Regions from separate parts of the Nocardioides eburneus genome, predicted to be linked through region 2. Evidence: predicted binding sites of a transcription regulator. Region 2 holds the regulator's gene; the other holds the start of a gene.
The links. The regulator LexA, encoded in region 2, represses DNA repair genes until DNA is damaged. The targets are predictions, from matches to a motif close to TCGAACANNTGTTCGA.

Region 1 (4,410 bases), on a different contig from region 2:
ACGAGCGCGACCCGTGGCATCCCGAACAGGCCCTCACCGTCCGCGAGGCGCTCGCCGCCTCCGTCGACGGCGCTGGGACGGTCCGGGTCGGCTCGCGCGGCGATCTCGTGGTCCTCGACCGCGACCCGCTCGGCATGCCGGTCACGGAACTGCGGACGCTCGGGTCGGCCGTCGCGCTCACCGTCGTCGCCGGGTGGGTCGTGCACCGCGCCTGATTCGGTCCCGCCTCAGAGCTCCCTGGTCGGTTGTCCGGAGAGCGAGGCTCAGCAATGGCCGAGGTGGCTGGCAGGGCTGCGGGGACGCCCCGGGTCAGCGACGCCCTGCCAGCGACGGCCGCGACCGCCGGGCTCAGTGACCGCCGCGACGGCCCGGGATCACTGACGGCCGCGACCGCTGCGGCGCGCTGCGCGCCGAGTCCGGCACGGTCGCCCGGGCGGCTCAGCGCCGCCAGCGGAGCCAGAGCAGTGCGACGGCGTAGGAGACGCCGGCGAGCGCGGCGAGCTGGAAGTACGGCGACCCGTCCTCCCCTTGGGCGATCTCGACGATCGCCATGACGAGGATGGCGAGGATCACCACGACGCCGGCGATGACGGTCGCGTCCCGGTCCAGGGCGTTGATCCGCTCGTCCCGGCGGTCGAGAAGGCCCTTCGCGGTCTCACTGAACCGGCTCGCGGCGAGCATCGCCGCGCCGAAGACGACCATGATCCCGAACCCCACCCAGGCGAACGCCGGCTCGCCGCCGGCGAGTCCGGCGCCCAAATAGGCCAGTCCGGCCACCAGGCAGACCACCGGCGTGGCCCACCGGCTCTGGAGGCAGCGCTTAGCTGTCGACATCGAACACCTCTTCCACGGTCGTCCCGAAGAACCTCGCGATGGCGATCGCCAACGGCAGCGAGGGCAGGTAACGCCCGGTCTCGATCGAGTTCACGGTCTGTCGTGACACCCCCAGCGCCGCGCCCAGGTCGGCCTGGGACAGATCGCGCGCGCCGCGCAGCTGTCGTACGACGTTCTTCACATGTCAAGGGTGCTTGACACGGGTTCCTGATGTCAAGGTTGCTTGACATCACCTCTCGGGCAGAGGGCGAGAAAGGGACCGCAGCGGCCGAAGCGGAGCGGATGCGCTGCCAGGACAGGACGTGCTTCCCGAGTGGCCACCGAGTGTCGGTCCCCGGGTCGGTCGCCGGGTCGATCGTGGACGTCGACCGCTGCACTGCCCCTCACGTCCTCCGGTGGAAGCGGAGCTCGCCGCTGGCGAGGCGGCGCAGGTCGTAGCCGGGGTGGTGCGCGAGACGGTGGTGGTGGCCGCAGAGGAGCACAGCGTTGCTCAGGTCGGACCTGCCTCCGGCGGCCCAGGGCCGCAGGTGATGCGCCTCGGTCCAGGTCGCGGCGATGGTGCAGCCCTCGGCGGCGCAGGTGCGATGTCTGATCCGGAGGGCCTTGCGCTGGACGGGGGTGAAGAGCCGGATCTGGCGGCCGAGGTCGAGGACCTCGCCCTGCGCCCCGAGGACGGCGGGCAGGAGGCCGGCGGCGCAGGCCAGGCGGCGGGCCGCGGCGGCCGTGACGGGGGTGCCGTCAGGCAGGGTCGCGACACCGAGCTCCCGGGTGAGCTGGTCGTGGGGCATCGTGATCACCAGCGTGGTGGCGTCACCGCCGTGGCGGGGCAGCTGGTCGGGATCGTAGCGCTCGAGGAGCTGGCAGAACGCCTGGCCGAGCAGCCGGTCATAGGGCACCCGCTGTCCGCGGTCCTCGAGCGCCGCGAGCCGGGGCTGCGTGAACGCCTCGAGGTAGGTCCGCAGCCGAGCGCCGGCGACCTTGGGGATCCGGCCCTTGAGGTGGACCGTGCCGTCACCGGGATCGGTGAGGGTGAGCCAGGTGCGGCGGTGGGCGCGGTCCTCCTCGGCTTGGAGCCTGCGGCCGAGGGCGTCGTCGGTGGCCTGCGGGTCGAGGATCTCGAGGAGGTGGTCGCCGACGCGGCGCAGCTGTGTGGGCGTGAGCCGGGTCGCCTCGTCGAGCAGGATCTGCTCGGCCTTGGCCCGCTGCTCGTCGGTCAGCTCTGGGGGCAGGATCTCGAGGGCTCTGGCGATGACCCGGGTGTGCTCGACCGGAACACGTCCGTCCCGGAGGGCGGCGTCGAGTGCGGGCCGGCGTTCGAGGGCGCGGGCGAGCCGGAGGTCGGCGCGCGCGGCCCGGATGTCGGCGTGCACGGCATCGGCCCACCACGCACCCGCGTCGCGCGCCCCGGCCGACGCGGCGACGTCGTCGGCGGACGCCATGACCCGCAGCCGCAGCGCGGCCAGCCGCGCCTCCGCCCGGGCCAACTCGCGCAGCGCCGTCTCCTTCTCCGCGGTCGCCAGGAACATCGGGTCCACGCCGGACACCTCGTCGAGCGCGGCCTCGATGGACGCGACGCATCCCCGGATGGGGTGCAGCGACGGCTGGGACATGGGCGGACAACCTCGAGGGACGGTGCGCAGCGACCGCCCCGAGCGGTCACTGCAGCGGTGGATGTTCGGTTGTCTCGTCGTCGAAGATCACGCTAGACCCGACCACCGACCAGAAATGACGAGAGCCTCGGGGGTCGCGGCTCAGGTGCGCCGACTGACGTCCTGTCGGACGGTCGTTCAACTGTCTTGCCCAGCTGGCGGACTTGACCGGCGCGGGTCCGTACAACGGCGCCAGCCGGGCGGCCGGCCACCTCAGGAGGGTCCGGACCGCCTTGCCTGAGACGCCGGACATTGAGACGCCGGACATTGAGCCTTCGACGTGGCCTCGTGCTGGTCATGTAGGCAGCGAGACTCCCGCGGCGTGTAACGCGCTGGCATTACATGGGTGAGAGCACGACTGTCGATGGAGGAACCATGAAGGCTGGGGATTGGACCGAGGCGCACAGCGCGCTGATGGAGGCTGCCGCCACCGATGCAGCGGCCGACGAGGTCGACCTGGACGCAACCTGGGACCAGGTCGCTCGCCGGATCGACAACGCGCCGAGGGGTCGCGGGCGCAGGCGTGCGGTGGCGATCGTGGCGGCGTCCGCGGTGCTGGCCGGCGGCGGCACCGCCGCTGCCGCAGCGACTGGCGTGTTCAGTGCTCACACCGGCAGGTACGCCAGCGGCCACGACATCAAGCAGGGCGGCCCCGGCGAGTTTCTCAAGCCCAAGGGTGAGGACTTCCCCACGGTGGTGCTGAAGGGGACGGCGGACATCCCGTTCCCGTCCGAGAAGGCACGCTCGATCTCGGCGCAGTTCCAGATCGATGACCTGAAGGGCCCGGGCGTGGTGACGACCGGTGCCTTGCGTGGGTTCGTCGCCAACGACGCTATCTGCTCGTGGTCCAATGCCTGGGCGGCGGCGGTCGCCGATGGTGACGACGCGGCAGCCAAGGCCGCCGCCGATGAGCTCAGGCGAGCCGGCACGTGGCCGGCTGTCCGGGCACTCGACACGGAGCTTGTCATGCGCACCACGATCGTCCACTTCAAGGATGGGTCGCCGCCGCAGAAGGCCGACGACAGCAGCCGGTTCGGTTTCCTCAGGCTGGTCCAGAAGGACATCAATGCCGGTGACGTCGACGCACTCGGTTCCGCGCTGGCCGAGAACGTTTTCTGCATCCCTGCCCTGATGCCGGACCTGCCGCAGGCAGTCCCGACACCGTGACGGCCATGACGGGACCGGCGACTGTCACTGCGGAGGCCTTCGAGGCGCTCTATCGCCGTACGTCGCCGGAGGTGCTGGGGTTTCTCCGGCGACGCGTCGGCGACGAGGCGCCGGACCTGCTCGCGGACGTGTACGTGCTGGCGTGGGAGAAGCGCGACAAACTTCCCGCGGAGTGGCTGCGACGTGCGTGGCTCTTCGGGATGGCACGGCGCCTGCTGCTCAGCCACAGCCGTCAGACGTCCCGTGATGCTGCCGCCGAGGTGGGGGCGGCCCTCCTGGCGAGCCAACCGCCCCACGAGCCCGAGCAGAGCGTCGGGGCCACCGTTCGTGCCGCGCTGATGCGGTTGGCTGAGATCGACCGCGAGCTCATCCAACTCACCGAGTGGGAGCAGCTCTCGATCACCGAGGCCGCTGTCGCGACCGGGCTCAAGCCAGGCACGGCTCGAGTCCGCCTACACCGCGCTCGCACCCGCTTGGCGCAAGATCCTGAGTTAGCGGCGTTGGTCACGACGACCGCGATACCGCGATAGGACTCACCGTGCTGGCCGACCGGATCCCGGCTCAGCGGGCTTGACGGCGAAGAAGAGGAACCTCAGTTCTCGCCGCGCTCCCGTCGCGTCGCCGAGATCCCCGGTGGATGCCGCCTGGTCGAGGAACCCTCCGAGGTGAGGATCGAAGAGTGGCCTGCCCGTGCGGCCGCCTCAGCCCAGCGCATCGGCGATGAGCCCGGCGACGGCGGCCTGCTCGCGCGGGAACGGGT
Region 2 (4,410 bases):
GCCGGCGGTAGCCCGCCTTGTGGTAGCGCGCGTAGACGTTCTCCATCACGCTGCGGACCTGCTTGACCCAGGCCCAGGAGGACTTGTCGTCACCGCTGGTCAGCCAGTGGATGCAGATCGGCACCTTGGTGCTACAGAGCCGCTTCCCCGGCGTGGGGCGCGCGAGCATGCGCGACGCCGTCGACTGGTCGCTCGCCGACATCTGGTCGCGGTGGACGTAGAGGTTCGCCAGCGCCATCGTCGCGTCGCGCCCGTGCACGAGCGTCTGCTTCGCCCGGCGTGCGGACTTCGGCGCGAGGACGTCGGCCGCCTGGTCGAGCGCCCGGCGCGCGGCGAGGGTGGTGGTCCGCTCGGTGAGCGTCAGCCCCGCGATCACGGAGGGCGAGCTCGAGCTCCCTGAGCCCGGGGCGCCCGCGGGTCCGGCGTACGCCGGCACGGTGACGGCCACGCCGGCCGAGACGATCACGGCGAGGAGGGTGGTGCGGGCGAGGGCGGACAGGGCGGGGAAGCGAGAGGAAGGCATCGAGTACCAAACAGTCGACGACAGGTCGGGCCGGATCCGGACGCCTACCGCGACGGTTCGCCGACTCGGCGGCCCTTCGAGTGGTCCTCGTCCGCAGATGCGGCCTCCAGCACTATAGGCCGCTGGCTGAACGCCGAGACACTCACGACACCCGCGATGACCACCATCCATCCCACGATCACGTCGAGCGTCCAGTGGTTGCCGGTGCCGACCACGACGATCGCGGTCGCCGCGGCGGAGAGACCGGCGAGCAGGCGGACGACCCAGCTCCGGACGTTGCGCCAGACGACGATCGCGACCCAGAGCGACCAGCCGCAGTGCAGCGAGGGGAACGCCGCCAGCTCGTTGGTGAGATGACCCATCCCCTTCGGCGCCGACGCGTCGGCCCCCCACCAGCCCTGGTCGGAGTGGAGCAGGAGCACGTCGTCGTAGAGGTGGGGGAAGAAGCGCGGAGGCGCCGTCGGGAGCATGAGGTAGAGCGCGAGCGCCAGGACGGTGCCGACGACCAGCGCGCGCCGTGCCGGCAGATAGCGGTGCCGGCCACGGGCGTAGAGCCAGACGAGCACGACGAGGGTCAGGATGTAGTGGGCGGTGGAGTACCAGTAGCAGCCCAGCAGCCCGATCAGGTCGTGGTGGACGAAGAACTGGTTGAGTCCGTGCTCCCAGTCGAGGTCGACGGCGCGCTCGATGCTGAGGATTTGCCGGGCCCGACTCTTGGCCTCCGCCATGTTGTTGCTCGCGAGCAGTCGCGAGGACGTGTAGGCGATGTAGAGCACGGTGACGAAGATGAGCTCGCGGATGCCCGCGCGCACGCCGGCGAGGCGCTGCCACAGGGTGCGCGGCAGGACGCCGTGCTCCACCGACGGCTGAACCGTGATGCCTGGCACCGCCGACCCGGTGTCGGCGACGGACCGACCGGCGATGTCGCCGCTCGTGATGCCCTCGTCGTGCACGCTGCCCCCGCAAGTTCCGTCGATCCGGATCACCCTAGCCAATGAGGAGCAGCGGCCGACTCGGGGAATACCCCTCGTGGGGTACGGAGCCTCAGATCGGGCGCGCGCCGGCCCCGACGTGGACGTCGGGACCGGCGCGACAAGCCCGGCCACCGGGCGTCAGAGGCTCCGCAGCACCGCCGTGACCTTGCCGAGGATCGTGGCATGGGTCCCGTCGATCGGCTCGTAGGCCGGGTTGTGGGGGAGCAGCCAGACCTGGCCGCCCTTGCGCTGGAAGGTCTTCACCGTCGCCTCGCCGTCGATCATCGCGGCGACGATCTCGCCGTTCTCAGCGGTCGGCTGCTGCCGGACGACGACGTAGTCGCCGTCGCAGATCGCCGCGTCGACCATGGAGTCGCCCGAGACGTGGAGGAGGTAGAGCGTCCCGTCGCCCACGAGCTGCTTGGGCAGGGGGAAGACGTCCTCGACCTGCTGCTCGGCGAGGATCGGCCCGCCGGCCGCGATGCGTCCGACGATCGGGACGTAGGCCGCGTCGGGACGGGAGTCTCCGACGCCCGTCTCGTCGAACGGGGTCTCCTCGGCCGCGGAGATCGCCTTGCGCGCCGCGAGCACCTCCGGCAGGAAGACCTCGAGCGCCCGGGGACGGTGGGGATCGCGCTTGATGAACCCCTTCTGCTCGAGGACCTTCAGTTGGTGGGCGACGCTGCTGGTGCTGGTCAGCCCGACCGCCGAGCCGATCTCCCGCATGCTCGGCGGATATCCACGCTTCTCGATGCAGTCGCGCAGATGGGCCAGGATCCGCTGCTGGCGGGGGGTGAGACCCGTGGCGTCCGGCGGACCGTCGGGGAGCTCGCGCACGCCGTTCGGCGACTCTCGGGTCGACTTGGGCTTCGTCATGCCTCAACGGTAGACCGCCGGCCGGGCGAGTTCAAACATCTGTTCGAAGCGTGTCGACCTCCACCGTTCGAACGCTTTTTCGGCAAGGCCTTGCTTCTGTTCGAACAGGTGATCTAGTCTCGCTCATGTGTTCGATCGAATGTCTGGTCGAACGGCCCCGCGGTCGCCGCGCAGCAGCGGTCGATGAGAACTGTCGGTGGCCGCCGGTAGACATCGCGTCGAACCGCCCCAGCGGACCCGACTTCCCCAGGAGCTTCCGATGAGCACCCTCAGCCTCGCCCACGTTCCGTACGCCGCCCCGCGCCGCTCCACGGTGCGGCTCACCCGTCGCGGGCGTGTGGTCGTGTTCGTGGTGACGCTCCTGGCCGTGATGGCGGTCGGCTTCGTCGGGGCGAGCATTTCGGGCGCCTCGCAGGAGAAGGGTGTGGGCGTCTCGACCCGCACGGTCGTGGTCGGCACCGGTGACACGCTGTGGGACCTCGCCTCCGATGCCGCTGACGGCGGCGACATCCGCTCGATGGAGCAGACGATCAAGGACCTCAACGGCCTTGACTCCGGGATGCTCATCGCCGGCCAGACCCTCCGGATCCCGAACTGACCCGGTGGGCGCTGGCGCTCGCCGGGACGTAGACCGCCGCCAGCCGATTCGACCCCGGCTGGCGGCGGCACGGGGAAGACGAGGGGTGGGGCTCCGCCGGGAGGCGCGGTCCCACCCCTCGTTCGTCGGGGAGTGTCAGTCGGCGCGGTGCCGGCGTGCAGTCGTCGGCGCGGGCGTCCCGGGGTCGTCATCGGGTGCGGGCTGGGGTTGCATGGCCGCCGTAGGGTCGGATGGCCGTGTCTCGGGCGGGAGCGATGCGGGCGCTGGGCCGGAGGTCAGCCCGAGTGCTCGACCCAGGCGAGCGAGCAGCATGAGACCGGCGAAGAGGCAGGCGACGGCGCCGACGGCGGCGAGGGCGAGGAAGGCCCAGGCGCGGCCCTCGCCGTCGCGGGCGTCGCCACCGAAGTCGATGGCGGCGTAGACCAGATAGCCCCACGCGATGATCGCGATGGTGATGGCGCCCGCAAGGAGCAGGACGCGACGGTCGAGCCCATGCCTCTGGCGGGGTCCCCGTCGTGCCCCTGCGCGCTTGCCTGCGGACCTGCCCCTCGATGCCACGGCGACATTCTCGCTGATCCCCGGGGCGGAGTGTGCAAGCGGCACGAGTCGGCTGCGGAGCGCGGCCGTTCTCCGGACGATGGCGCGCCGCGGCGTCGTCCACAGTCGTGCCGAACGGACGGTCGTCGGTCTTGGCCAGAGCGGGCGAAGAGGGCATCGAACGACGTTCGCGAGCGCGACACGCCGGGCCGGCCTGCGCGACACGCCGAGGAGGTCGACGCCCTCTTGCGAACCGCGCCGGGCCCGGCGTACGGTAGCCACTACATCTAGTAGTTACACCGGTGTAGTTCTCCACATCTAGTTCCACAAGGGATGCGGGGTTGCGCACAGGCAACTGCTGGTTGTCCACAGCTCATGCCGTTCCATCCACAGTCGGGAATGGCATTTCCGGCGCCGTGACGTCAAGGAGGGGGATCGAGATGCACTGTCCGTACTGCCGGCACAACGACACGAAGGTCCTCGACTCCCGCGTTGCGGAGGACGGCGGGTCCATCCGTCGCCGGCGTGTCTGCCAGGGGTGCGACAAGCGGTTCTCCACCGTCGAGCTCATGCAGTTGACGGTGCTGAAGCGCTCGGGTGCGACCGAGCCGTTCAGCCGCGAGAAGGCCGTCTCCGGCGCGCGGAAGGCCTGCAAGGGCCGCCCGGTGACCGAGGACCAGCTCGCGTGTCTGGGGCAGGCCGTCGAGGACACGCTCCGGAGTGCGGGCTATGCCGAGGTGCCCAGCCACGAGGTGGGGATGGCTATCCTTGCCCCTCTGCGCGAGCTCGACGAGGTGGCCTACCTTCGCTTCGCGAGCGTCTACCGCGCGTTCGAGTCGGCCGACGACTTCGTCGCCGAGATCGCCATGCTGCGCACGGAGCGCGCGTTGCGCGCGGGCGTG

Region 1: AB3X52_RS00130 (HNH endonuclease signature motif containing protein) is a predicted target of LexA. The motif match lies at 2,610-2,625, and genes of this name have one in related genera.

What each region holds. Positions count from the first base shown of each region.
Region 1 is NZ_JBFPJR010000001.1:27,517-31,926, reverse strand. It holds gene AB3X52_RS00145 (amidohydrolase) at 1-215, shown strand, start outside; gene AB3X52_RS00140 (hypothetical protein) at 439-834, opposite strand; gene AB3X52_RS00135 (helix-turn-helix transcriptional regulator) at 821-1,015, opposite strand; gene AB3X52_RS00130 (HNH endonuclease signature motif containing protein) at 1,218-2,444, opposite strand; gene AB3X52_RS00125 (hypothetical protein) at 2,826-3,650, shown strand; gene AB3X52_RS00120 (RNA polymerase sigma factor) at 3,656-4,180, shown strand; gene AB3X52_RS00115 (SGNH/GDSL hydrolase family protein) at 4,352-4,410, opposite strand, start outside.
Region 2 is NZ_JBFPJR010000042.1:14,689-19,098, forward strand. It holds gene AB3X52_RS17440 (MXAN_6640 family putative metalloprotease) at 1-523, opposite strand, end outside; gene AB3X52_RS17445 (phosphatase PAP2 family protein) at 568-1,476, opposite strand; gene lexA (transcriptional repressor LexA) at 1,636-2,373, opposite strand; gene AB3X52_RS17455 (LysM peptidoglycan-binding domain-containing protein) at 2,633-2,971, shown strand; gene AB3X52_RS17460 (hypothetical protein) at 3,107-3,529, opposite strand; gene nrdR (transcriptional regulator NrdR) at 3,949-4,410, shown strand, end outside.